Regions from separate parts of the Jeotgalibacillus marinus genome, predicted to be linked through region 1. Evidence: riboswitches for the same ligand, from Rfam matches in the RefSeq annotation. Region 1 holds a riboswitch; the other holds the start of a gene.
The links. A riboswitch is a leader RNA that binds a small molecule or an ion and turns the genes downstream of it on or off. The one in region 1 is predicted to bind lysine.
Positions count from the first base shown of each region.

Region 2: another riboswitch for lysine. It lies ahead of AB1471_RS02190 (aspartate kinase); the one in region 1 lies ahead of AB1471_RS09160 (Na+/H+ antiporter NhaC family protein).

Region 1 covers NZ_JBFMIA010000006.1:100,839-112,838, forward strand. The annotation lists gene sufB (Fe-S cluster assembly protein SufB) at 1-985, shown strand, start outside; gene AB1471_RS09130 (LysM peptidoglycan-binding domain-containing protein) at 1,143-3,263, opposite strand; gene AB1471_RS09135 (DUF72 domain-containing protein) at 3,701-4,546, shown strand; gene AB1471_RS09140 (sulfite exporter TauE/SafE family protein) at 4,565-5,389, shown strand; gene AB1471_RS09145 (bifunctional metallophosphatase/5'-nucleotidase) at 5,412-6,809, shown strand; gene AB1471_RS09150 (hypothetical protein) at 7,099-7,356, shown strand; gene yunB (sporulation protein YunB) at 7,654-8,409, shown strand; lysine riboswitch at 8,473-8,654, shown strand; gene AB1471_RS09160 (Na+/H+ antiporter NhaC family protein) at 8,773-10,398, shown strand; gene AB1471_RS09165 (sodium-dependent transporter) at 10,637-12,000, shown strand, end outside.
Region 2 covers NZ_JBFMIA010000001.1:412,991-424,990, reverse strand. The annotation lists gene AB1471_RS02215 (extracellular solute-binding protein) at 1-1,048, shown strand, start outside; gene AB1471_RS02210 (ABC transporter permease) at 1,164-2,642, shown strand; gene AB1471_RS02205 (ABC transporter ATP-binding protein) at 2,656-3,723, shown strand; gene trxA (thioredoxin) at 3,887-4,201, shown strand; gene uvrC (excinuclease ABC subunit UvrC) at 4,469-6,241, shown strand; lysine riboswitch at 6,309-6,489, shown strand; gene AB1471_RS02190 (aspartate kinase) at 6,600-7,838, shown strand; gene AB1471_RS02185 (YslB family protein) at 7,885-8,331, opposite strand; gene AB1471_RS02180 (succinate dehydrogenase cytochrome b558 subunit) at 8,730-9,338, shown strand; gene sdhA (succinate dehydrogenase flavoprotein subunit) at 9,415-11,175, shown strand; gene sdhB (succinate dehydrogenase iron-sulfur subunit) at 11,196-11,960, shown strand.

The DNA of each region.
Region 1 (12,000 bases):
AATGGGTATTGTGTTTAAAGACACTGACTCTGCTCTTCGTGAAAACGAAGAACTTTTCAAAGAACATTGGGGTACGATCATTCCATACTCTGATAACAAGTTCTCAGCGCTTAACTCGGCTGTATGGTCAGGCGGATCATTCATCTACGTTCCAAAAGGAGTTAAAGTTGATACACCACTTCAAGCATACTTCCGTATTAACTCTGAAAATATGGGACAGTTCGAGCGTACGTTGATCATTGCGGATGAAGGCTCAAGCGTTCATTACGTAGAAGGTTGTACGGCTCCTGTTTACACAACCAATTCTCTTCACAGTGCCGTTGTTGAAATCATCATCAAAAAAGATGCTTATTGCCGTTACACAACGATTCAAAACTGGGCGAACAACGTGTTCAACCTTGTAACGAAGCGTGCTGTATGTGATGCAAATGCAACAATGGAATGGGTTGATGGTAACATCGGTTCGAAGCTTACAATGAAATATCCAGCGGTGATCCTTCGTGGAGAAGGCGCACGTGGTATGACCTTGTCGATCGCTTTAGCAGGTAAAGGGCAACATCAAGATGCAGGAGCAAAAATGCATCACTTGGCACCTAATACGTCTTCAACGATTGTTTCGAAATCTATCTCAAAGCAAGGCGGTAAAGTAACGTACCGCGGAATCGTTCACTTCGGACGTAAAGCGCATGGCGCACGTTCAAACATCGAGTGCGATACGTTGATCATGGATAACCAATCGACTTCTGATACGATTCCTTACAATGAGATCTTGAACGATAACATTTCTTTAGAGCACGAAGCAAAAGTTTCGAAAGTATCTGAAGAGCAATTGTTCTATCTTATGAGCCGTGGAATCTCTGAAGAAGAAGCAACGGAAATGATCGTAATGGGCTTTATCGAGCCATTCACAAAAGAACTACCAATGGAATACGCAGTTGAAATGAACCGTCTTATCAAGTTTGAGATGGAAGGTTCCATCGGATAACCAAACGTTGGTATATCAAGAACACCCCCTCTACCATTTTTGGTGGAGGGGGTGTTTTATTATCAGACATTAAAACATCCAGACAGGTGAATAGCTTCCGGAGAGGTGTTGAAAGCTCTCCAGAAGCTATTGTTTAACAGCAATTAACTTTAAAATCTTACGCTGGTATTTTTAACTCTTGTCCTACGTAAATTAAATAAGGGCTAGAGATGTTGTTCAAACGAGCTAATTCATCTACTGTCGACCCAACCTGAATCGCAATAAGTGACAATGAATCTCCTGCTACTACATTATATGTAGATGAACCTGGTTCCGAAGGAGTGCTTCCTTCTCCATTAGGAATTTTTAACTCTTGGCCTACGTAAATTAAATAAGGACTAGAGAGGTTATTCAAACGAGCTAATTCATCGACTGTCGTTCCAGTTTGAATCGCAATAAGTGACAATGAATCTCCTGCTACTACAGTATATGTAGATGGGTTTGAATCGCCTGGTTCTGAAGGAGTGTTTCCTTCTCCATTAGGAATTTTTAACTCTTGTCCTATTTGAAGTAAATAAGGGCTAGATAGGTTATTCAAACGAGCTAATTCGTCAACTGTCGTTCCAAATCGAACCGCAATGGCAGACAATGAATCTCCCGCTACTACCTTATAAGTAGAAGGGTTGTCTCCAGGGTTTGAATCGCCCGGTTCAGAAGGCTCCTCCCCTTGTCCATTAGGAATTTTCAACTCTTGTCCTATTTGAAGTAAATAAGGGCTAGAGAGGTTATTCAAACGAGCTAATTCATCGACAGTCGTTCCAAATCGAACCGCAATACCTGACAATGTATCTCCCGAAACTACCGTATAAGTAGAAGGATTAGAATCACCCGGTTCACCTGGATCAGTAGGCTCCTCATTATCTCCATTAGGAACTTTTAACTCTTGTCCTACATAAATTAAATAAGGGCTAGAAAGATTATTCAAGCGAGCTAATTCATCAACGGTCGTACCAAATCGAACCGCAATGGCAGACAATGTATCTCCCGAAACTACCGTATAAGTAGAAGGATTAGAATCACCCGGTTCACCTGGATCGTCTGGGTCAGTAGGCTCCTCATTATCTCCATTAGGAACTTTTAACTCTTGTCCTACATAAATTAAATACGGGCTAGAGAGATTATTCAAACGAGCTAATTCATCGACAGTCGTATCAAATCGTACTGCAATGCCTGATAATGTATCTCCCGCCACTACCGTATAAGTAGAAGGATTAGGATCACCTGGATCACCTGGGTCGCCTGGATCACCTGGATCAGAAGGCTCCATATCATCATATTGATGTAATCCATTTCCCTCAATTATGGAGATTAGTTTACTAGGATAATCTGGATCGGTAGCATATCCTGCATCACTCAATGCTTGCGCTGCAACTCTATAGTCTGTTTCTCCTATAACTTTAGCGTAATGAGGACGTTGTAGGAATTCACCATGATCGTTAAAAGATTCTAAGTATGATGGATAACTCCTAAACTTTTCATCCCCTACTATTATCCATTCTCCGTTTAAATATTCCCAAGTAGGATACAAAGCATACGATCCATTATAATCACCTTTTATACCGAAAAGGTTATTATCATTGCGACTTAGTTCAGATTGTCCCCAACCTGTCTCTAATATTGCTTGGGCCATAATAATGGATGCAAGAATATTATTGCCGTTCATAGATTCAACAGCATGGGAAGCTATCGAATTAATAAAACCCTGTGTGTCAACTTTTAACATGAAAAAATTGTCATCCATTAAGGGTCCAAGGTAGGCAAATTTAGTTGAATCTGTAATATCATATTCAATATTCGGCTCTGTTTCCGTCGAGTCTTCTTGTTGTAAATCATCCTCACTAGATTCAGGTGTATTTTCTTCATCCTCTAGTTCTGATTCTTCCTCTGTTTCTTCTACAGGAGCTTCCACTTCTTCTTCAGTTTCTTCTACAGGAGCTTCCACTTCTTCCTCAGTTTCTTCTACAGGAGTTTCAATTTCTTCCTCAGTTTCTTCTACAGGAGCTTCAATTTCTTCTTCTGTTGCTAAAGCATTATCTTCTGAAATCAATTCGTCACCAAACTCTAGTAATTGTTGTTGATCAGTATCTAGTTCTTCAGATGAAAAAGCCCCTACTGCTGGAGAGAACATGTTGATCGTCATAATCGATGCTGTTGAAGTAGTAACGATTGTTCTTTTAACTTTTAACTTCTTTCTCTGAGAAGATAACTGGTTCATCGTTATTTTCCTTTTTTGCCGCATTTCTTTCTCCTCCTTTTTAAATTGGTCTTTTTAATGGAATTTTAAAATACCTTCTCCTCAAATTAGGTCATGAAGCCACCTCTTGAAATAGGAGAATCCCTTTAAATTCCATCTAAAATAGTTTTATCAAATATATAAGACTATTATGATGTGAGTATACCAATATGTAGATAGATTTCCAATACAATAATTTAAGCAATTTTGTGGAGTTTGAAAATTGAGTCGGATATGAATTCGACTTCATCTATCAAGCCTCGATATATTCAAATATAGAAGATTTGTTTATTTTGTATTATATTTACATTATTTTCAAAAATAATAGGTTGTAGAGAAATTGATGGAATCATCATTTGGGAGGCGTTTTGTCTTTTTGATTGGTGATTGCTCTATCATTGCGTATGGTACAATCATAGTTATACATAGTAGTAGGTGATAAGATGATTTATATTGGGTTAACTGGATGGGGGGATCATCCTGACGTGTATCAGCGTTCATCTAGCCGAGATAAGTTAAAAGATTATGCAAGTCATTTTCCTGTGGTGGAACTTGATGCTTCTTTTTATGCGATTCAGTCTCAGCGCAATATGGAAAGATGGGTAAATGATACACCTAATTCTTTTCAATTTATTGTGAAAGCTTATCAAGGAATGACCGGTCATCAACGTGGGGATATTCCTTTTGATTCAAAAGAAGCGATGTTCCAAGCGTTTGTCCAATCCCTTCGACCGTTGATTGAAAGTGGAAAGCTTGGGATGGTGTTATTTCAATTTCCACCTTGGTTTGATTGTCAAAAAGCTCATGTTGACTATATTCGCTTTTGTAAAGAACGGCTTGAAGACTTACCTTTATCAATCGAATTCCGTAATCAAACTTGGTATAGTGATGCATTCAGGGATCGAACCGTATCATTTTTACAAAAAGGCGATTGGATCCACAGTGTTTGTGATGAACCGCAAGCTGGGGAAGGATCGATTCCCATTGTGCCCATTGCAACGAACAACGACGCTACACTCGTTCGATTTCATGGTCGAAATGTTCATGGTTGGACACGCAAAGGAAACGAAGACAATTGGCGTGAGGTTCGGTATTTATATGAGTATAATGAACAAGAACTTCTTGAATGGGTTCATATACTTAAAAAAATACAGCGTCAGTCTAAAGATGTTTATATTTTATTTAATAATAATTCTGGTGGTCATGCTGCTCGAAATGCCAAACATCTAATGCAATTATTAAAAATTGATTACGAAGACTTAGCATCGAGACAGCTTGATTTATTTTAATTGACGGAGATGACAACCATGGAATGGATTATATTACCGCTTATTGGTTTGGTAGCGGGCGCAATTGGTTCGTTGATTGGGCTTGGTGGAGGAGTGATTGTGGTACCTGCCCTGTTGTTTTTTGGTTCAACACTTGGGATAGTTGAAGGGATCACACCTCAAACTGCTGTTGGCATCTCTCTTGTAGTGATGATTTTCACAGGTCTGTCATCGACACTTTCTTACATGAAGACAAAAACAGTAGATATTAAGAGCGGCTTGCTCTTTTTTATTGGAAGTGGACCAGGAACGATTTTAGGTGCATGGGTAAATCAAACTCTTACACTAGATTCGTTTCATCTTTCATTCGGTGTGTTTTTGCTCTTTTTATCATTCATTCTAATGATTAGAAATAGAATAAAGCCAATTGAGCGATTTAAAACAACTTCTTATCAACGCTATTTTACTGACCCACAAGGTGTAGATTATCAATATGGTTTCCCACCACTCATCGGTGCTACCGTTGCATTTTTAGTAGGATTTGCATCTGGATTATTGGGCATTGGTGGTGGGGCGGTGATGGTACCGCTCATGATTATTGCCTTTTTATTCCCACCTCATGTAGCAGTTGGGACATCCATGTTCATGGTGTTTTTATCTGCGTTAACTGGCTCAGCGTCACATATCGTACTAGGTAACGTCAATTGGTTATATGTATTAGCGCTAGCGCCAGGAGCTTGGTTCGGTGCAAAATTCGGTGCTTGGCTCAATTTTCGATTGCAGTCAGATAAACTTGTTCTCGTACTAAGAGTGATTCTCGTACTAATTGCCATTCGCTCGATTATTGATGGCCTAGTAGGGTAACAGAAAGGTGGAGTTACTCCCTATGAAAGAAAAAATATATCTTTATCATACAAATGATCTTCATAGTCACTTTGAGAATTGGTCGAGGATTCGAGATTACATACTGTCACGCAAACGACATCACCAGAAAAAAGGTGAACCCGTGTTCGTCTTTGATATTGGTGATCATGCCGATCGATCACATCCGCTAACTGAAGGATCAAAAGGAAGAGAAAATGTTCGTTTGCTTAATGAAGTCGGATATGATGCAGTTACCATTGGCAACAATGAAGGCATTACATTTCCTTATGAAGACCTCAATCATTTATATGATGAAGCTGAGTTTGAAGTCGTGGTAGCGAACCTTTTTACTAAAGAGGGTAGTAGACCTGATTGGGTAATCCCGACGTTGATTAAGAAAACTACAAAAGGAACGAAGATTGGGATTGTTGGTGTAACCGCAGAATATGGGGCGCTTTATGATCGGCTTGGTTGGCATGTGACATCAGCAAAGGATGAGTTAAAGGCACAAGTTCGTGTGTTAAAAGAACAGGCGGATATCATCCTATTTCTTTCCCATTTAGGTATTCGTGAAGATGAGTGGGTGGCAGAAGAATGTCCAGATATTGATGTTATTATGGGTGGACACACACACCACGTGCTGGAATTGGGTAAAATTCATAACAAATCTCTACTTGCAGCTGCAGGAAAATATGGCATGTATATAGGAAAGATTGAACTTGAATTTGATCATGAAACGAAGCGCATAACGGATAAAACAGCTTCACTTGTTAATACGGAATCTTTGCCTCCTTCTTCAAACGAAATGCGAGAAATTATGCAGTGGCATGAAGAAGGAAAAAAGCTTTTATCGGGTGTTGTGACTAATCTCGATCAGTCTCTCGATCATCATCCATTGGCCCCAACGCATTTAGCTAAAATGTTAAGTTCTGCGATCGTTGAATGGTGTGGGGCCGATTGTGGAATGATTACGGGCGGACTTTTATTGGATGAGCTACCTGCAGGTCCAGTAACAGTCTATGATCTACATCGTATATTACCGCACCCAATAAACCCTTGTGCTGTAGAACTGTCAGGAAGTGAGCTAAAAGAAGTTCTTAGACAATCTCAAAATCAAGAGTGGCCAACAACTGTGGTCAAAGGGCTAGGTTTCAGAGGAACAATTCTAGGAACGTTTGTGTATGAAGGGATTGAAAGCAGAGCTAACCAATTTTTTGTAAATGATGAACCAGTTGAAACGGATAAAACATACACAGTAGCGACGGTTGATATGTTTACGTTCGGTTTCTTTTTCCCGGCAATGCAACGAGCAAAAAAACAGTATTTTATGCCTGAGTTCCTACGTGATATTTTAAAAGAAAAAATCAAGCGGTTAGAACCAGATTTTTCTAAAAATTCCATTCAATCTACCGATAAATAATTTATAGAGAAGATGTACTTTAAGATGAAGAAGGACAATGAATAGAATAACAAACCTCTTTCATCCATTATGTGGACGTTAGAGGTTTTTTTGTGCATCAATTTTTATTAGATGAACTACGGACAATTTTCCTGCAACTTGGTGCTGACATTCCTAATTTTGTTGTGAAACGGCAATGACCAAAGCGTCTGTATCCGTAATGGATATGGGCGTTTCCCTTTTAATAATTTAACACAAAAACAAAAAACAAAACATAAAATGAAATAAAATATAAAATGGGGTGAAGTCGTTGAGTAAATGTAAAGAATGTAAAGGGCTTTGTTTTCTTGGAATATTTATTACTTTAGGGGCCATAGCTATAAGCATAGCAATTAGTGTAAAAGCACTTATTGATGGAATTGCCTTTGCTCCTGACTTTGAGGAAACATTTATAGAAATATATTTAGTATTTGGATTACTGTTCTTTGTTCTAATATTGATTATCGCGGTAATCATTTTAGTGATCTGTCTAGTTAAAAAATCCAAACATCATTGTGATTGTGATTAAGGGTACACAATTGTGTGTGTAACTCTCTAGACCAACAGGCTACACGCATAAGTGAGTGGTAGAAAAAAGTTAATGAGAAATAACCCATCCTGCTGTGGCTTGAACTGTAACCCGAATAATGGACACTTTTAAAAAAGTCCTACAAGAGCTGGGAACGCGTCATTATAGAGCCATGAACTAAGTTTAATTGCTGTGCTTGATGTTGTTATTATCAAGACATGATGTTAGTCGATCTTTAGAATACAGGAAAATCGCCCAATTCTTCGCATACACTAAAGCGAAGGAGGGCGTTTTTTTATGAAATGGAAACCGAAGCGTACACTAGGGCCCTTGCCAATGCGTTATGTTTGGCTATTCTCCTCCATTCTTTTTATCGGTTTTACTGTTCTAGGGTTGTGGTTAATTAATACGGGAATCAAGCCCTCGCTCATGCTTTATGCAGAATCACAAACGAAAAAAATTGCGGCTCTCGTGATCAGCAGGGCGGTAAGTAGTGAAATTGCAAACGAAATGGGTATAAATGATATTGTCGAAAATGTATCACCGGATTCTTCAGATATCACGTTTAATGCAGAGATTATGAACCGATTGCAAACAGAAACGACTCAACTTGTCCAAGCACAATTGAAAGCAATTGAACGGGGAGATACAAGTATTTTGGATTCATTGACTCCTGAACTGGATATTGAACTGGATACTGGAGGTTTAGGTGATACCGAGGGCATCGTTTATACGGTGCCGCTTGGTCAGGCGACGAATAATGCTTTGCTTGGAAACCTTGGACCGCAAATTCCGATCCGATTTCATGCAATAGGAAGCGTGACCTCCCAAATCATTCCGAAAATGACTGATTTTGGTATTAATAATGTATTTGTGGAAGTGAGCATTCGTTTAAGCGTAAATGTGCAGATTATTGTACCGTTTGCAACACAATTAACAACAATCGAACAAGATATTCCGGTTGCTATGGGTATATTTAGAGGTGAGGTTCCAGACTTTTATAATGTTGGGGAAGGCATGACACCAGCGATACCTTTACCTCCTTCTAATTAACACTTGTCAAGAAAAGATTTGGATGATAATATAGGTATGTAAAAAGAATAAACCACATCATACCGATGGGGTAGAGGAGCGGTTTTCAAGAGTATACTGTGTGAGGATGACAACAACGATCACAGTTGAAAGGGAAAACTGCCGAAATGATATTATCTGTCAAGGTTGTATCATTGGGGTTATCTTAAAGAAGGATAACACTCTCATTGCATAACTTGTTTATGTTATGAGGAGCTACAGATCGTGATGGAGCATACATTACTGTAAATATAAGGGTAATGGTAGAGTCCTCTATCATTGCCCTTTTTTGCGTTTTTTTCACGTCTTGCGCGCCTCCATACCCTATCAAAAAAGGAGGATATTATGGAAGGAACTTGGTTATCATTATTACCACCGATTATTGCCATCTTTATGGTGTTAATCACAAGAAGAGTACTCCTATCATTAGGAGCAGGGATTGTCACAGCGGCATTGCTTTTAACGGACTTTGCTGTGGTAAATACGTTAAAAACGTTATGGTTGTCATTTAGCGGTTTATTCTGGTCATATGGATCAGATGGAGCTGCAGGAGAATTAAATGTTTGGAATATCTTTATCATGCTATTTTTGCTTATCTTAGGTGTAATTACTGCATTTATTAACGTCTCAGGTGGAGCAAGAGCATTTGGTGAATGGGCGATGAAACGTGTGAAAACACGTGCTGGAGCCCAAGTGATGACGGCTTGCTTAGGTGTTATTATTTTTATTGATGATTATTTTAACAGTCTAGTAGTTGGACAAGTTGCAAGACCGGTTACTGACCGACACAAGGTATCTCGTGCAAAACTATCTTATTTACTTGATTCAACAGCTGCACCAGTGTGTGTAATATCTCCCGTATCAAGCTGGGGAGCTTACATCATCACTATTATCGCTGCAATATTAGCTGATCATGCGATTACTGAATACACAGCGTTCTCTGCATTTATGCAAATGGTGCCGATGAATCTTTATGTTTGGGCGGCACTTGGTGTTGTCTTTATCGTCGCTTTTCGCGGTGTTGATTTTGGTCAAATGCGTAAGCATGAGGACAGAGCGATTGAAACAGGTAAATTATATGATGAAACAAAAGAAATTCCAGGTGAGTTGAAAACCGATTTGCCAACAAGTAAGCATGGAACAGTTGGTGATTTGATTTGGCCAATCGTGGCGTTACTTATCGGAACCGTTGCAGCGATGCTTTGGACAGGCAGTCAGCTATACACAGAAGAGACTGGTCAATCAGCATCACTGCTAGATATGTTTGCCTATACTGACGTGGCGACATCATTGGTTTACGGTGGAATGGTTGGACTTGTAGTGACAATTGGCTTTTTCATTCGCCAGGTCAAGCGCTCAAGCAATATTGGTGGAGCAGAGTTTTTCCTTGCATTAAAAGAAGGAATCAAATCCATGTTGCCGGCTATTTACATTTTATCCTTTGCATGGATGATTGTTGGATTGATTGGAGATATAAAAACAGATGAATACTTAGCAGGCATTGTGGAAGCTTCAAATCTCTCTGTTGCATGGCTTCCAGTTATCTTGTTTGTTGTCGCAGGAGTGATGGCCTTTTCGACGGGTACATCATGGGGATCATTTGCGATCTTACTTCCGATTGCTGGCTCGGTAATGGCAGCAACTGATATTTCATTACTATTACCAGCAATGGCCGCTGTTCTTGCAGGATCGGTATTTGGAGATCATTGTTCACCGATGTCAGATACAACGATACTTTCCTCAACTGGAGCGGGAAGTAATCACATTGATCACGTTGTAACACAAATTCCTTACGCAGTTACAAGTGCAATTATTGCTGCTGCTGGTTATGTACTTCTAGGATTCACAGGAAACACATGGTTGGCGCTTGGCTTGGTTGCTATCTTGTTAGTTGTATTTGCTATTGTTATGGGAAGAAACCCAGATAAGGCAAGAGTTGTTTCGGCTGACGAAGCACTAGCAAACAAATAATCTTTTATCAAAAAGAGTTACCTGCTAAGGGTGACTCTTTTTGTGTTTAGAAAATCTTAAATTAATATAAATATGGAAGTATTTAGTTTATTTTTTGATAATTCGACATAATTAAATTTTTTTCGAAATTATCTTTAATATTTAGGTATTAAGTGCTATAATTATTTCAGATTACACAAAATAATCAGAAAATAACGAACTTCCAGTAATGTTTGGAAGAAAAACAAGGAGGAGAAAGATGGATCGTCAACAATGGGGAACTCGCGCTGGCTTTATTTTGGCAGCAGTCGGTTCAGCGGTAGGTCTAGGAAACATCTGGCGCTTTCCGTACGTTGCTTATGAAAATGGTGGTGGAGCATTCTTAATCCCGTACTTATTCGCTCTTTTAACAGCAGGAATTCCAATCCTTATAATGGAATTTACCATGGGACATAAGTATCGAGGATCAGCACCATTAACATTTTTCCGCTTGGGCGGTAAAAAATCAGAGTGGATCGGCTGGTGGGGGTTAAGTGTAGCATTTATTATTTCCACTTATTACGCAGTTATCATTGCTTGGTCAATGAGATATACCATTTTTTCATTCAATCAAGCGTGGGGAGAGGACCCTGAAGCATTTTTATTTAGTGAATTTTTGAAGTTAGATGTTGCACCTGGTGAAACAGGTGGAATGGTATGGGGGATATTAATTCCGCTAATCATAGTGTGGGGGCTCGCACTAGGAATTTTGTTTAAAGGTGTTAAAAAAGGAATTGAAATGGCCAATCGAATTTTCATTCCAACACTTGTTGTCTTATTTTTAATTATTGTTGTACGTGCTGTGACGTTACCTGGAGCAGCAACAGGTTTAAATGCTTTCTTCGAACCGAATTTTGATCTTATCACGGATCCAACGATTTGGGTCGCTGCATATGGTCATATTTTCTTTAGTTTATCAATTGCCTTTGCAATTATGATTACATATTCAAGTTATTTATCAAAAAAATCGGATATTACAAACAATGCCTTCATTACAGGTTTTGCTAACTCTGGATTTGAGTTGCTTGCGGGTATTGGGGTGTTTGCCGCATTAGGTTTCATGGCGACTCAAATGAATGTTCCGGTTGCTGATGTTGCTGATGCTGGAGTGGGACTTGCCTTTGCAGTATTCCCACAAATTATTAACCAGTTTCCAGGAATGAACGGATTGTTCGGCGTATTATTCTTCTTGTCACTTACTCTTGCTGGTCTAAGTTCTCTAATATCGATTACAGAAACATATGTGGCAGGGATATCTGAAAAATTCGGAACTTCTCGGTCGAAAGCTGTAGTCTTTGGTGGAGGATTGGCTGCTATTATTTCGACTCTTTTTGCAACACAAGGCGGATTGTTCTTCCTAGACGCTGTAGATTACTTCATTAACCAATTTGGTGTTGCTGCATTGGGATTAGTTGAAGTTATTATGGTCATTTGGATCTTAAGAAAAGCAGACGGATTACGTTCACACGCAAACCTTACATCTGACATTAAATTGGGTGGTTGGTGGAAGTTCTGTCTAGTATTTATTACACCAATCGTACTTGGTTACATGATGTTTGGTTTGTTGAAACAAAACATCCTTCA
Region 2 (12,000 bases), on a different contig from region 1:
ACTGCTTTCATTAGTTGCAGTCATCATGGTCGCATGCAGTTCAGATTCAGAAGACGAAGAAGCAGGATCGAACGAAGAAACAGTTGGAAATTCAGAATTAGAAGGTAAGTTGGTTGTGTATTCTTCTCGAAAAGAAGAATTCGTTCAACCGATTTTAGATAAATTTGAAGAAGAAACAGGTGTTGAAGTCAAGCTTCTTCCTTCTGACGAGACAATTGTGAATCGTATCCATGAGGAACAAGTAAATCCTCAAGCTGATATTTTCTTTTCAACCGATACGGCTGCAATGGAGTTCCTTAAGTTAGAAGGTGCATTGCAACCATATACGGGGGAAGATGCTGAGATCATTGAGGATAAGTATCGTGCGGATGATAATTCTTGGATTGGACTATCAGCACGAACAAGAGGATTTATTTATAATAAGGACCTGATTTCAGAGGAAGAAATGCCTCAAACGATGGAAGAACTTGCAGATCCAAAATGGGCTGATGAATTTGCAATGGTTCGTGGAGGAAACGGCTCTATGATTTCTCAAGTTGCTGCACTACGAACACAATGGGGTGACGATAAAACATCAGAATGGATCAAAAATGTAGGAGAAAATGCAGGAGCAATTCTTGCTGGCCACGGTGACATTCGTAAAGCGGTTGGTGCTGGCGAATTCAAATTTGGTCTTGTAAACAACTACTATTATCACCAACAACTAGGTGAACCAAAAGACAATAACGTTGGTTTTATTTATCCTGACCAAGGTGAAGACGAAATGGGCGCATTTGTTAACGCATCTGGAATTGGTTTCATTGAAGGAGCACCAAACCCAGAAAATGCAGAAGCATTTATCTCCTTTATGCTTGAAGAAGAAAACATGAGAGATTTCTCATACAACTCAAAAGAAACGCCACTTCATCCTGATGTTGAAGCAGTACCAGAAGCATTGCCAATTAACGAGTATAAAACCATGGACATGCCATTAAGTGATTTAGGACCAGTTTGGAACGACGCTAAACAATTGATCGACCAGTCAGGTCTTCCGCTTGAAGTCCAATAACCAAAATAGATCAAAAGTTCGAGGGGCAATCCTGCGAACTTTTGGTCGTTTCTTTCGTTCGTCTAAATCACCGGGTCCTACTTTAAGTGCGATGGTGATCTTGACCGGGATTTTTATGGTGATTCCGATTATATATATCGGAATTCGCTCGTTTGATAATGGCAGTCAACGTTGGTTAGAATTATTAGATACTCGCATTCCTTTTTTATTAGAAAAAACTTTAAGTTTAACTCTTACAGTAACGTTTCTTGGTCTCATAATTGGGGTAGTATCAGCCATACTTGTCGTCAAGACGAATTTACCAGGCAGGAGAGTATGGCGTTGGTTACTTGTTGTCCCTTTAACGATTCCTGCTTACGTCGGGGCTGTGTCTTACATTATTTTATTTGGACCTCGTGGCTTGGTTGATAACTTGTTTGGAACGACTATTGACGTTTTCTCATTTCCGATGGTCGTATTAATTATAACCGGGTTTACGTATCCGTATATTTATTTGATTGTTAGCGCATCACTACAAAAGATTAACCCTTCTTTTGAAGAGGCTGGATATATAAGTGGATTATCACATTTTGGTGTCATTCGTAAAGTAACCATTCCAATGGTTCGGCCGGCTATTGGATCGGGAGCCATTTTAGTAGCGCTCTATGTAGTGAGTGATTTTGGTTCAGTTGCCATGCTTCGGTACCCAACCTTTACACAAGCAATCTATTTTCAAATGGGGAGCTTTGACCGAGTTGGCGCTTCTATTTTTAGTATGATCTTGATTGTAATCACACTTGTTTTTCTGGGGATTCAATATGCATCGAAACGTCGAATGAAGTTTTATCAGGTAGATGGTACGAGTAAAGCACCGACATTAATTGATCTTGGTAAATGGAAAGTACCTGCGCTTATATTCGTAAGTACGGTGTTTGGATTGTTTGCTGCACTTCCTATTGGGGTCCTTCTATATTGGAGCGGGCTCGCTGTTGTAGAAGGAGTGATTGATTCTCGCTTTTTTGCGTTCACAATGAATAGTTTTATGGCTGCTGCAATAACCTCTTTACTTTGCCTAGTGTTAGCATTACCACTTATTTATGTGAAAACAAGGTTTAATAGTGGTATGTCACGTATTGTGGACGTTATTAGTTATTTAAGCTATGCTTTACCAGGTGTTATTGTTGCTTTAGGGGTAATTTTTATCTTTATTAATTACATCCCATTTTTATATGGAACCATTGCTATGTTGATTATGGCATATGTGATGCGTTTTCTTCCTCAGTCATTACAATCAACTGAATCATCGATGGGGCAAATCTCTCCAAAAATTGATGAGGCGGCATTGAGCTTAGGGAAAAAACCGGTACAAGTTTTAAATCAAGTTATTTTACGTCTGATTCAACCAGGTATAATCGCAAGTTTTTCACTTGTATTTGTAAGTGTGATTAAGGAGTTGCCAGCAACTTTATTACTGCGTCCAGCAGGATTTGATACATTAGCGGTCCGCGTATGGATCGAAACGTCAGAAGGGTATTACGCAATGGCGGCGCCAAGTGCGTTACTTATCATTCTTATTTCAATACTTCCTATTCGTTGGATTATGAACAAATATTAGGAGATGGTTACCCGTGGCATCTATTCAACTACAAAATATCTGCAAATCATTTGTAAAAGGTGAATCTGTACTATCGAACGTTAACTTCGATGTAAATGAAGGAGAAATTGTTGCAATCCTAGGTCCGAGTGGCTGCGGTAAAACAACGACACTACGAGTGATAGCTGGATTTGAAATGCAATCTGAAGGAACGTTACGCTTAAGTGATCAACCAATCGATTCTTCACATAGTTGGGTTCCGGTGAATAAACGTAAAGTAGGGATGGTTTTTCAAGACTATGCTTTATTCCCGCATTTAAGCGTAGAAGATAATATTCGCTTCGGTGTCCAGAAACCAACGAAGGAATGCGGAACACTGATTCAAACAATGCTCGATCTTGTAGGGTTACAGGGTATGAACAAACGCTTCCCACATGAACTTTCTGGAGGGCAAAAACAACGGGTTGCATTAGCACGTGCATTAGCACCTTCGCCAAAGGTATTGTTAATGGATGAACCATTCTCCAATTTAGATGCAGAACTGAAATACACGATGCGTTTTGAAGTAAAACGTATTTTAAAACAAGCCAAAATTACGACTGTATTTGTTACACATGATCAAAAAGATGCACTTGCCATTGCGGATAAGATCATCGTGATGAATAAAGGGAGAGTGGAGCAGTTTGGTACACCACAAGAGGTCTATCACTCTCCTGCTACTCCATTTGTCGCTCGATTTTTATCTCGCTCTAATTTGGTAGAAGCGGAGAAAATAGGGGACTATATTCATACTCCCCTTGGTAAGCTCTATGATCCTTCAAACGGTGAAGGACAGGGGTACTTGGTCATTCGAAGAGACAGCATCGGTATTTCACCAGGTGGAGATTACGAAGGTGTGATTAAGCAAGTGGCGTTTGAAGGAGAGTATAAAGAAGTCGTGATGACAGTCGGCAAAGTCAAACTGTCATTCTTCACGAGTGATCCGTTTTTTGCTCTTCCCGATATTGGAGGTAAAGTAAGGTTCTCATTTAAAGATTATTACTTTTTACCAGAACAATCATCTGAAAACGTCAATGAATCAAAAGAACTGCAGCATGCGTAATCTTCAATCCAGCTCAACGATAATTTAACGGCAGTTAGACTGAACAACAAAGCTGTAAAACCCGTCGGCTCAGGTGATAATCTGTGGTAGGCAAATTATTAGCGTATCAACCTGGAGGGTGCTATACTTTTCCTATATTAGATTTACTAAGGAGGAAATACACATGGCGATTGCACATGCTACTGATCAAACATTTACAACTGACACGAATGAAGGTCTGGTTCTTGCGGATTTTTGGGCACCTTGGTGTGGCCCTTGTAAAATGATTGCACCTGTTCTTGAAGAACTAGATGCTGAAATGGGCGAGAAAGTTAAAATTGTTAAGCTTGATGTTGATCAAAACCAAGAAACAGCAAGCAAATTTGGTGTTATGAGTATTCCTACACTTGTCGTATTAAAAGACGGCGAAGTAGTGGATAAAGTTGTTGGATTCCAACCAAAAGAATCACTTGAAGAACTTCTAAATAAACATGTATAAATGAGAAGGACCGGGCGATAATGCCCGGTTCTTTTTTGTGAATTAGTTAGGGGTATGGCATCGTTGTTCGAGCCCGTGTGAAGCTAAAAGAATAATCATGTTTCGTATGAATCACTCCTCAAATCTACCATCTTCCCCATCTCCCACCAGTATAGTTGAGCAAGCATCCATTTTTTAAAACATATTTATCCCTCTATTTTTGCATTTCCTTCCCTAAATACTTATGATGAAGTAAAAGAAACTTATCTAAATACAGGAGGGCTTGTAATGAATGATTTGCTGAAGCACAAGCTTGCTGTGTTACCCGATCAACCTGGCTGCTACTTAATGAAGGATCGTCAAAACACCATTATATATATTGGCAAAGCAAAACGGCTGAAAATGAGAGTTCGTTCTTATTTTACTGGATCTCACGATGGCAAAACACAACGTCTCGTATCTGAAATTGAGGATTTTGAATACATCGTTACGTCTTCTGATATTGAAGCACTTATTTTAGAGTTAAATTTGATCAAAAAGCATGATCCGAAGTACAACGTTATGTTGAAGGATGACAAAACGTATCCATTTTTAAAAGTGACAGCAGAGAGACATCCAAGGTTGCTGATTACACGGAAAGTAAAAAAAGATAAGGGTCGGTATTTTGGTCCATATCCTAACGCTCAAGCAGCAAATGAAACAAAGAAATTGCTTGATCGTATGTATCCGCTCAGAAAATGTACGACATTGCCGGATCGAGTTTGTCTCTATTATGATTTAGGTCAATGTCTTGCTCCTTGTGAATTTAACGTGGATGAATCAACGTACAGACAAATGACAGATGACATTGCTCGTTTTTTAAATGGTGGATATAAAGAAGTAAAAGAATCGCTTCATAAAAAAATGACAGCAGCATCAGAAAATCTTGAGTTTGAACGTGCGATGGAATTCAGAGATCAAATTACCCACATTGAAGCGACCATGGAAAAGCAGAAAATGGCGATGAATGATTTTACGAATCGTGACATTTTTGGTTATGGTGTTGATAAAGGCTGGATGTGCGTGCAGGTCTTTTTTATTCGTCAAGGAAAGTTGATTGAGCGTGATGTTTCGTTGTTTCCAATTTACGATGAACCGGAAGAAGAGTTTTTAACATTTTTGGGTCAATTTTATATGAAGACAAACCACTTTAAACCGAGGGAAGTTCTTGTGCCCTTGCAAGTTGACGCGGAAATGGCGGAAGAGTTACTAGAGGTAAAGGTACGTCAGCCTGTTCGAGGTCAAAAAAAAGATCTACTGAAATTAGCTGAAAAAAATGCAGTCATTGCTCTTCAAGAAAAATTTTCAATTATTGAGAGGGATGAAAATAGAACGATTAAAGCGGTGGAACAGCTTGGGATGGCGATGAATATCCACACGCCTCTCAGAATTGAAGCATTTGATAACTCGAATATTCAAGGCAGCGATGCGGTATCGGCACTTGTCGTTTTTATCGATGGAAAGCCGGAAAAAAAAGAGTACCGCAAATATAAAATTAACACAGTACAAGGACCTGATGATTACGGTTCCATGCGTGAAGTTATCCGTCGCCGTTATACGCGTGTGTTAAAAGAAGAGTTGCCATTACCCGATTTAATTGTTATTGATGGCGGTAAAGGACAAATCGAAGCGGCACGTGGAATTTTGTCGGATGAACTTGGGTTGGACATTCCATTAGCAGGTCTTGCTAAAGATGATCGTCACCAAACGTCTCAGCTACTGTATGGAAATCCATTAGAAGTGATTCCACTAGGTAGAAGAAGCCAAGAATTTTACCTGCTGCAACGAATTCAAGACGAAGTGCATCGATTTGCTATTACGTTTCATCGACAACTGCGCGGTAAAAATTCGATTCAATCCATTTTAGATGAAATTCCGGGTATCGGTCCACAGCGTAAAAAGAAATTACTTCGTCACTTTGGATCGGTTAAAAAGCTTCGTGAAGCAACGCTTGAAGAAGTCGTGGCTGCTGGAATGCCACCTGCTACGGCAGAAAGAATTGTGAGAAAAATGAAAGAATAGTATTGAGATGTTAAAAACGCTGTGTTATACTGACAAAAAGTTTATACGAACTCACTTTTCTTTTTAAAGTGGGGATAGAGGTGCGAAAGTCAAAAGTACCATTGCTGAGGATGATGGAGTCCTGTGAAGCATTGTGAAAGGGACAATCGCCGAAGTAAGGGGCTGCTCATCCAGCCAAGTACTGGTTCTGCATTTAAGAAATGTAGAGCTGTCAAGATGTTCATTCATCTTGGAGAGCTATCTCACCTGTGCAGCGATGAATGTATTTGTTCAAAAGCAATGGGAGAGCTTTCCCGTTGCTTTTTTGCGTTTCATTTTTGCGCTTGGTCGAGAAATAAAGATAGAAAAGAGGAAGAAAATGAGTTTGATCGTACAGAAATTCGGTGGCACATCGGTTGGTTCTGTGGAAAAGATCCAGCATGTTGCAACGAGAGTCATTCAAGAAGTAGACAACGGAAACCAAGTGGTAGTTGTAGTGTCAGCGATGGGAAAAACAACGGATGAACTTTTTCGTTTAGCCACTGAAATTACAAACAAGCCGAATAAACGTGATATGGATATGCTTTTGACTACTGGTGAACAAATGACGATTTCCTTACTATCAATAGCGCTCCAGAGTAAAGGTTATGAGAGCGTTTCGATGACGGGATGGCAAGCAGGAATTCAAACGGAAGCGATTCACAGTAAAGCACGAATTACACATATCGAAACAGCAAGAATAAGTGAAGAATTAGAGCGTGGCAAAGTTGTCGTAGTTGCAGGATTTCAAGGAATAGATATAAATCAAGAGATTACTACCCTTGGCAGAGGTGGTTCCGATACTACAGCTGTTGCCCTTGCCGCTTCATTGAAGTCTGTTCGCTGTGATATCTATACAGATGTCGATGGGGTATATACGTCTGATCCACGCTACATAAAAGGAGCGCGTAAGCTAGCAGGGATTTCATATGATGAAATGTTAGAATTAGCAAACCTTGGTGCAGGTGTATTGCATCCTCGTGCAGTTGAGTTTGCTAAAATTCATTCGATTCCATTAACAGTAAGATCAAGTATTGAAGAAAAAGAAGGTACATTGATAGAGGAGGGTTCCAACTTGGAAGAAAATTTAGTCGTGCGCGGTGTTGCATTTGAAGAAGATATTGTTCGTGTAACCATTTTTGGGTTAGAAGATGAAATTACAGGCTTGGCATCGGTTTTTACTACACTTGCAGCGAATCATATAAATGTTGATATCATTATCCATAGTAGAACCGAGTTAAATTCAACCAATTTATCTTTTTCGATAAAAGAATCTGAGCTAGATGAAGCTTCAGAGGTCTTGAATCAAAATCAAGCGAGCCTTGGTTTTAAAAAGGTAGAGCATGAAACAGGCCTTGCAAAAGTATCGATCGTCGGGTCAGGGATGGTATCTAATCCAGGGGTCGCCGCCCAAATGTTCCAAACATTATCTGAATACGGCATTGCAATTAAAATGGTAAGTACGTCTGAAATCAAAGTGTCGACAGTTGTGAATAGGATCGACATGTTGAAAGCTGCGCAAATTGTTCATGAGAGTTTTTCTTTGGAGTCGCTTCAGACATCACCGCAATTATCATAATTAAAAACAAGACGCCTAATCTAAGGCGTCTTGTCTGTGTGTGAAATCATTTACTTTTCCTAGAAGGCATGCCGTAAGGGTCTTTAGAATCCCATTTAATAACGAACTGAATAATGCTGTTGCGTTTCTGGCGGTGTTGTGTGGCTTCTGCTTGGCATTGTTTCATCATGGCAAACTGTTCAGCGATAAACCCCGCTTCAAGTGTAAAATGTTCGGCGTCATTTAATTCGATTCGTTTTTCTAAAAGCGGACCACTTAGCTCTACTATGATTTCGTCACCTTTTTGTTTGATGGGTTGGAGTGTGCCCCAATCCGCTTTGTCAAAAAAATGAAAGAGTTCATCTTCATTTTGACAGGGGTGCTTTTGCGCTAGGTTTTTACCAGCCCAATAAAGGACCTCATTTGTATGATTGCCTAGAAGCGCTGGAAGCAATTCATCTCGAATAAGAGAATAGCCAAACGGTCCGGCTGAAATATCGTTTTGTTCAGACATAAGATGTCCCTCACTTTCCACTCTATTATTATACGTGGACTCGTCCGAAAGTGTAAGAGATAGATTAAGAAAAGGTAGAAATGTTGGGCATAATAAAGAAAGAAGTCTTCCTACTATAATAGATTGTGAGTTATGTATCATTCTTTTGATGGGACTTTTTGCATGGATGCCGTATTATTCTATGGAGAAATGTTTAAATGACTAGGTATTTAGCGAAATATCAGAATTGCTTTTTATGTATACGTTTTCTTGACGCTCCATACGTATGAGAGTACAATTGATTTGTCACAAAAGTGTTATATTGTGCGAAAAAGCTAGTGTAGACGTCGAAGCTTGTAAACTTTAAAAACTTTGACGGATATACATTGCTTGTATTTATTTAGAGGGGGTAACATTCGATGGCAGAAAATCGAGAGTTTTACTGGAGGAGGCTTCATTCTTTAGTAGGAGTCATTCCTGTAGGGATCTTCCTGCTTCAGCATTTAGTAGTCAATCATTTCGCGACTCGAGGCGAACAAGCTTTTAATGACGCAGCTCATTTTATGGAAAGCTTACCATTTAGACTGCTTCTTGAAATCTTTATTATTTTCTTACCGCTGTATTTCCACGCTTTATATGGAGTATATATTGCATTTACAGCTAAAAACAATCCAAAACGTTATGGGACTTTCCGTAACTGGATGTTTGTCCTTCAAAGGTTCACAGGCGTATTCACGCTTATTTTTGTGACGTGGCATATTTGGGAAACCCGCATTGCGGCTGCTAGGGGTGCAGAGGTTAATTTTGGAATGATGGAGTCGATTTTAGCTGATCCGCTAATGCTAGCATTTTACATAGCAGGAGTTGTTTCGACAACCTTCCACTTTGCAAACGGTCTTTGGTCTTTCTTTGTAACATGGGGAATTACGGTTTCACCACGATCTCAACTAATTTCAACTTATATAACTCTTGGTGCATTTATCGCACTAACAATCGTTGGTGTTAGAGCAATATTAGCATTCTTGTAAATCGGTTATGAACATTTTGAGTGTTAGAAGCGCTGAGTAACGTTCAGTCGGCGGATTAAAGTAAGGAGATGACAAAATGAGTAAAGGCAAAATCATCGTTGTCGGTGGAGGTCTTGCGGGACTTATGGCAGCGATTAAAGCGGCGGAAGCTGGAATGTCAGTTGATTTATTTTCACTTGTTCCAGTAAAACGTTCTCACTCTGTTTGTGCGCAAGGTGGTATTAACGGAGCGGTAAATACAAAAGGTGAAGGAGATTCACCTTGGGAACATTTTGATGACAGTGTATATGGTGGAGACTTCTTAGCGAACCAACCCCCTGTAAAAGCAATGTGTGATGCTGCGCCTGGCATTATTCACTTACTAGATCGTATGGGGGTAATGTTCAACCGTACACCTGAAGGTTTGCTTGACTTTAGACGTTTTGGAGGTACACAGCATCACCGTACAGCATTCGCTGGTGCAACAACTGGTCAACAACTTTTATATGCACTTGATGAGCAAGTTCGTCGCTATGAAGTGTCAGGTTTAGTCACAAAATACGAAGGTTGGGAATTTCTTGGTTCAGTGCTTGATGACGAGGGTGTTTGTCGTGGCGTTGTTGCACAAAACCTTAAATCAATGGAAATTCTATCATTCCCTGGTGATGCGGTAATTATAGCGACTGGAGGACCTGGTATCATTTTTGGGAAATCTACAAACTCTGTGATCAATACCGGTGCAGCAGCTTCAATCGTTTATCAGCAAGGTGCACATTATGCGAATGGAGAATTTATTCAAATTCATCCAACGGCGATTCCTGGAGACGATAAACTCCGTCTGATGAGTGAATCTGCTCGTGGCGAAGGTGGACGTGTTTGGACGTATAAAGATGGTAAGCCATGGTACTTCCTTGAAGAGAAATATCCAGCTTACGGTAACCTTGTTCCGCGTGATATTGCAACGCGTGAAATTTTTGATGTATGTGTACGTCAAAAGCTTGGAATTAACGGTGAAAACATGGTTTACCTTGATCTTTCACACAAAGACCCTAAAGAACTTGATATTAAACTTGGTGGAATTATTGAAATTTATGAGAAATTCATGGGTGATGATCCGCGCAAAATACCGATGAAAATCTTCCCTGCAGTTCACTATTCAATGGGTGGATTATGGGTTGATTATGATCAAATGACAAACATCCCTGGATTATTTGCTGCTGGCGAGTGTGATTATTCGATTCACGGAGCAAACAGACTTGGTGCTAATTCACTTTTATCTTCTATTTATGGTGGAATGGTTTCTGGACCAAAAGCTGTGTCATACATTAATGGTTTGGAAAAAACAGTAGAAGATATTTCGGCAGATGTATTTGAGCGCCACGTTCAAGAAGAACAAGCAAAATGGGATCACATCATGTCAATGGATGGCGAAGAAAATGCTTATGTTATCCATAAAGAACTGGGTGAGTGGATGACGGACAACGTAACAGTGGTTCGTTACAACGACAAGCTTAAAGAAACAGATGAAAAAATTCAAGAGCTGCTTGAGCGTTATGAAAATATCAACATTAATGACACGGTAAAATGGAGCAATCAAGGTGCGGTCTTTACTCGTCAATTGAAAAACATGCTTCATCTAGCACGCGTTGTAACAATCGGAGCACTTCAGCGTGACGAAAGTCGTGGTGCACATTACAAACCTGACTTCCCAGAGCGTAATGATGAGCAATTCCTTAAAACAACAATGGCAAAATTCGATGCCACAACAAATTCACCGGAGATCTATTATGAGGATGTTGATGTGTCACTAATCGAGCCTCGTAAACGTGATTACTCTAAAGCGAAAGGAGCTAAGTAATCATGACTGCAGCAGAAACGATGACAAAATCAAAAACGATTCGATTCGAAATTTACAGACAAGATGACCTTAACTCCACGCCTTACATGGAAGAATTTGAAATTCCTTATCGCCCAAATATGAACGTGATTTCTGCACTAATGGAAATTCGTCGTAACCCATTTAACAAAAAAGGTGATAAAACAACGCCTGTATCATGGGACATGGGCTGTCTAGAAGAAGTTTGTGGAGCTTGTTCAATGGTCATAAACGGAAAACCACGTCAATCATGTACAGCACTTGTGGATCAGTTGGAACAGCCAATTCGTTTGGAGCCAATGAAAACATTTCCAGTAGTGCGTGACCTACAGGTTGACCGTAGCCGCATGTTTGATTCATTGAAAAAAGTGAAGGCATGGATTCCAATTGATGGCACGTACGATCTGGGACCTGGTCCGCGTATGCCTGAGAAAAAACGTCAGTGGGCATATGAGCTTTCAAAATGTATGACTTGTGGTGTTTGTCTTGAAGCGTGTCCAAATGTAAACAGTAAATCAAGCTTTATCGGACCTGCACCCCTTTCGCAAGTTCGCTTATTCAATGCTCACCCAACAGGTGCAATGAATAAAAGTGAACGTCTAGAAACAATTATGGGTGACGGTGGCCTTGGCAACTGTGGTAACTCTCAAAATTGTGTTGAAGCTTGTCCAAAAGGAATTCCTTTGACAACATCGATCGCAGCGCTTAATCGCGACACTAGCTTCCAAATGTTCAAAAGCTTTTTCGGAAGCGATCAACAAGTTTAAATATGAAAGCTGCGGATGTCTTGTGCATCCGCAGCTTTTT